2 regions of the Viridibacillus sp. d25.2 genome follow, and region 2 is predicted to be linked to the other one. Evidence: predicted binding sites of a transcription regulator. Region 2 holds the regulator's gene; the other holds the start of a gene.
What was found. Region 2 encodes LexA, which represses DNA repair genes until DNA is damaged. Its sites were predicted from a motif close to CGAACATATGTTCG; they were not measured.

Region 1 (2,213 bases), 920 kb from region 2:
TTACAATACCTTACTAGAACAACCAGCTTTGAAGGCTCTTTTACCTGAACTAAAGAACACAAAAATTCTTGACATCGGGTGTGGCATGGGGGACTTTGCTAGCTACTGTATACAACAAGGTTCAACACATGTAACAGGAATCGACATCTCTTTTAATATGATTTCAATGGCACGTAATAAGAATCCACATAGATCTATTCAATATATAAATGTGGCGCTAGAGGATATCAAACTTGCACCTTCAGGCTTTGATATCGTAAATAGTTCACTCGCAATTCACTATATGGAGGACTTCGAAGGGATTATATCCAAAATTTCAAAGGCGTTATGTGAAAACGGTTCTTTTATTTTTTCAATGGAACATCCAATTGTTACATCAAGAAGTGATATGAATAACTGGATTAGTGATGATAAAGGACGACTTTTACATTATGCTATAGACAAATACCAGGAAGAAGGGCAAAGAAAGCAGCATTGGTATATTGATGGTGTTATCAAATATCATCGAACATTTTCGTCCATCTTTAATACACTCATCTCAAATCAATTACAAATAGAAAAAGTAATTGAGCCATTACCTACTAAGGAAGCAATTAACCAATTGCCAAGCTTGCAAAAAGAACATCGTCGACCATCTTTTCTAATCATAAAGGCAAAGAAGGTAACTCTCTAATCATTAAAAACGGCAACTTTTGTGCAATCTAAAGCTGCCGTTTTTTTGATTTATATCAAATAAATTAAATACTCGGTAATATATGATATCTATACGGTATTTTTGAAATAGATCTATTTTTCAGCAATAATTTCATTTTGAATTATGCTCTTTTTCACTATACAGAACAAATGTTCTGAGTGTGTAAAAAGGGCATTTTTTGAATTAATCAGAAGTAATTTATATTCATTTAGTGTAAAAACACACTATCCACACAGAACATCATCCATTTTTTTGGATAAATAGCCGGATAATAATAAGAACATGGATATTGCACACAAGAACATTCGTTTGTATACTAGGGGAAAGGGCACTTTTTAATAAAAATAAGCTAGGAGTTGTTGTTTTTTATGTGGAAATTATCAAATGGGAAATTGATTCAAGCAACAGATGAAGCTCGGATTAAATTTCGTACGAATATAAGTGCTGCGATTTTGGAAAAACTAAAAGTAATGGCTGATGATTACGATACACATGTCAATTACTTATTGGAAACAGGTGTCCAAGCAGTATTAAATCAAAATACAATTGTCTATGATAAAGCAACTCGACCAACAGATCGAGTGCAGTATAAGACAACATATGATGCAAATCTTTTAGAAGCTCTAAAAGAATTCGCAAAACAACATCAAGTATATATAAACGATGTCATTGAATATAGCGTACAATACATAGATCTAGAAGATGTAAAAAATGCGAGTTATAAACATAGAGTAGAGTGATGGAAATTCACTTTTACTCCATCTAACAAAACGCCCCGAACATAATATACATTATAGGAAGTTACGTTTCGTTTCAAAAGTATACTTGAAACATTGAGATATTTTGAAATTTTATTTGAAATGGCATATTGTTACTGTGTATTTACTCACTCATTAATCCGTTTAAACTACTGAATTATCCATTTGACTCATTCAGCGTATCATTTTAAATACTGACGATTAATGGATCGCTTTCACTTTGCCAGTAAATAATCCATTAAATTGGGTTTACCAATATCCACCTTTTCTCAAACATCTTATGATCTAACAAATAATTTTGTTTCATCACGTGGTTTTTCAAAATTTTACAGCACCATCTTCATTTAGAAATATGTTGCGTAACACAAGGAAAAGTACCAGCATGATATTAAACATAAAATCTCATTTCCATGTTTTTATTTTGTGTTTGAATATCTCTCAATATTCTTATGTCTTTTTTAAGGCCTGTTACATGTGTATATAGCACTTCATTTTTAAAAACATAACACTTCCCTACCCTATTAAGTAAAATCGCTCAAAAAAGCTCATTTAGCCTTTAAACATACCATTGATAACTATAGTTTCGTAAATCATAATAAAAGTACAAATAGAAAATGGAATTTTGGAATAAAGTTAATTACACAGTGATTTAAATAGCTTAATAAAAAAGAATTCATTTTGAATAAAAATTATCCAAAATGAATCCGTTAAGTGGTTGCAAGGTTACTTATTTTTGATTCTAAAAAACACAAAGCGGAAAT
Region 2 (2,213 bases):
TATGTCGATCTGAAAAGACTTGAGCAACTTCATAGCCTTTACTCGCTGCAAATTCTCTTAACTCAATCTCTTGCCTTTCAAGCGAAGTATCTTGTGTATCTTTTTCTGTACTAACACGACAATAGAGTATTGCTATTTTCTGTTTCATTTTTTATCACTCGCCACTTCTACCCCTATATTTTGAACTTTAATATTATCATGTTCTGGAACTATTAGAGTATGCCCCGCATATATCGTATCGTCAATTAAATTGTTTTCATTCTTAACCTTTGATATCCATTCATGGTCAGCCATTTTACCTTTATATCTATTCGCCAGAGAAATTAGAGTATCCCCGTCGTGAACTTTAATCTCTTTATATGAAGTATTCCCACTATTTGCAAACACTAAAATCAATGTGAAGATTACGCAAAACCCAAAAAGCAATGTAATATATTGATATTTTTTTAACCAACTCATACTGATTCTCCCCTTTATTCGAATACCTGTTCGGAATGTATGTTCTAAATATAAACAGAACACTTGTTTTTGTCAACGACTTTTTCGAACTTATGTTTGCATTGTTTGTTCGCTAATGCTATACTATTAATAACTTTTACATAGTATGAGATAAAGAGGTGATTGGATTGAAAAAAGTATCGAAAAGACAAGAAGACATATTGGGTTTCATCAAAGAGGAAGTTCGCACTAAAGGATACCCGCCTTCCGTCCGTGAAATTGGTGAAGCAGTTGGTCTTGCATCAAGTTCTACAGTCCACGGACATCTTGCTAGACTTGAGAGCAAAGGACTAATTCGACGAGATCCAACGAAACCTCGTGCAATCGAAATATTAGATCAGCAAGATTCTACAATTGCAAAACAAGGTGTTGTACATGTACCACTAGTTGGTAAAGTTACTGCAGGCCTTCCTATTACAGCAATTGAAAATATTGAAGAATACTTCCCAATCCCAGATTCTTATGGGACAACTGAAGACCAAATTTTCATGCTTGAAATCATGGGTGAATCTATGATAGATGCTGGTATATTAGATGGAGACTATGTAATCGTGAAACAACAAGCCACTGCAAATAACGGTGAAATTGTTGTAGCGATGACAGAGGACAATGAGGCAACTGTTAAGCGATTCTTTAAAGAGGAATCTTATTTCCGCTTACAGCCTGAGAACTCTTCTATGGAGCCAATTATTGTAGATCAAGTTTCCATTTTAGGTAAAGTAGTCGGTTTATATCGTAACGTTTTATAAAAGTCAACCATACAGGATTGTAAGAATCATTGTTAATTTATTTGATTCTTACAATCTTTTTATATACATAACGAAGATATATTTAATATAATCGATCGTTCCTTCTCACGTAACTCCTATTGTATTAGTATTCGGACCTAGTCCCCATTTTATTTGAATTTAGTACGCTACTGTTTCTTCAAGAACACATGTAAAATCAGCAATAGGTAATATAAGGGCGCGAATAATAATGCAAATTAATTTCAAAAATGAAGATGACGTTTTAACATTAAAAAATAATAACTATGCCGATTACTTAGACAGTTACTTGGAATTTTCCTTTTATCATAAATCAAGGAGAATCTAAATGAAAAACTTTATTATGCTATCGATATCTATAGTTTTATTATTAATTAGTGGATGTTCTCAAACAAATCTAAAAGAAAATAAAGATTTTACAGAGATCATTGGTGATATATCGGTATCTAAAATTGAAGTTGTTGATGGGAGAAACAGGAAAAGACATAGTATTACTGAAAAAGAAAAAATAAAACAATTTAATCAGCTTTTAAATGCACGGGCGTATAGTGAATTTGAAGAGCATGAAGTAATAAAGGGATATATCTATAGTGCTACTCTTTATAGCGACAACAAAGATGTTAAAATAACATTTCAAGACGGTGAAATAAGTATTGATAAAACTTATTATTCACTCGATAAGCCGATATCAGAAAAAGCTATATCCAATCTGTTAAAGTGAAAAAAACAGTTTAAAAGAGGATTGATGTATCAATCCTCTTTTTTGAAGAGTTGCAGTTTAATCAATCTCTTTTACAAAAACTCACTCCACATCAAAACCAAACCCATGTATTTTGTTCAATCTTTATTCAAAATATGTGGGTTTCTCAATTATAAACTAAGCGTTTGCAGCATACTTTTAATCAAACTTTATTTCAAAGCTACAGTGGGATTTTAGCGTGGTTAGCA

Region 1: the regulator LexA is predicted to act here: its motif matches at 993-1,006, upstream of ACZLO7_RS12470 (rRNA methyltransferase).

Annotation. Positions count from the first base shown of each region.
Region 1 is NZ_CM196652.1:2,486,695-2,488,907, reverse strand. It holds gene ACZLO7_RS12475 (class I SAM-dependent methyltransferase) at 1-673, shown strand, start outside; gene ACZLO7_RS12470 (rRNA methyltransferase) at 1,063-1,434, shown strand.
Region 2 is NZ_CM196652.1:3,410,749-3,412,961, forward strand. It holds gene ACZLO7_RS16850 (YneB family resolvase-like protein) at 1-148, opposite strand, end outside; gene yneA (cell division suppressor protein YneA) at 145-459, opposite strand; gene lexA (transcriptional repressor LexA) at 627-1,247, shown strand; gene ACZLO7_RS16865 (hypothetical protein) at 1,594-1,986, shown strand; partial or broken gene ACZLO7_RS16870 (GlsB/YeaQ/YmgE family stress response membrane protein) at 2,151-2,213, shown strand, end outside.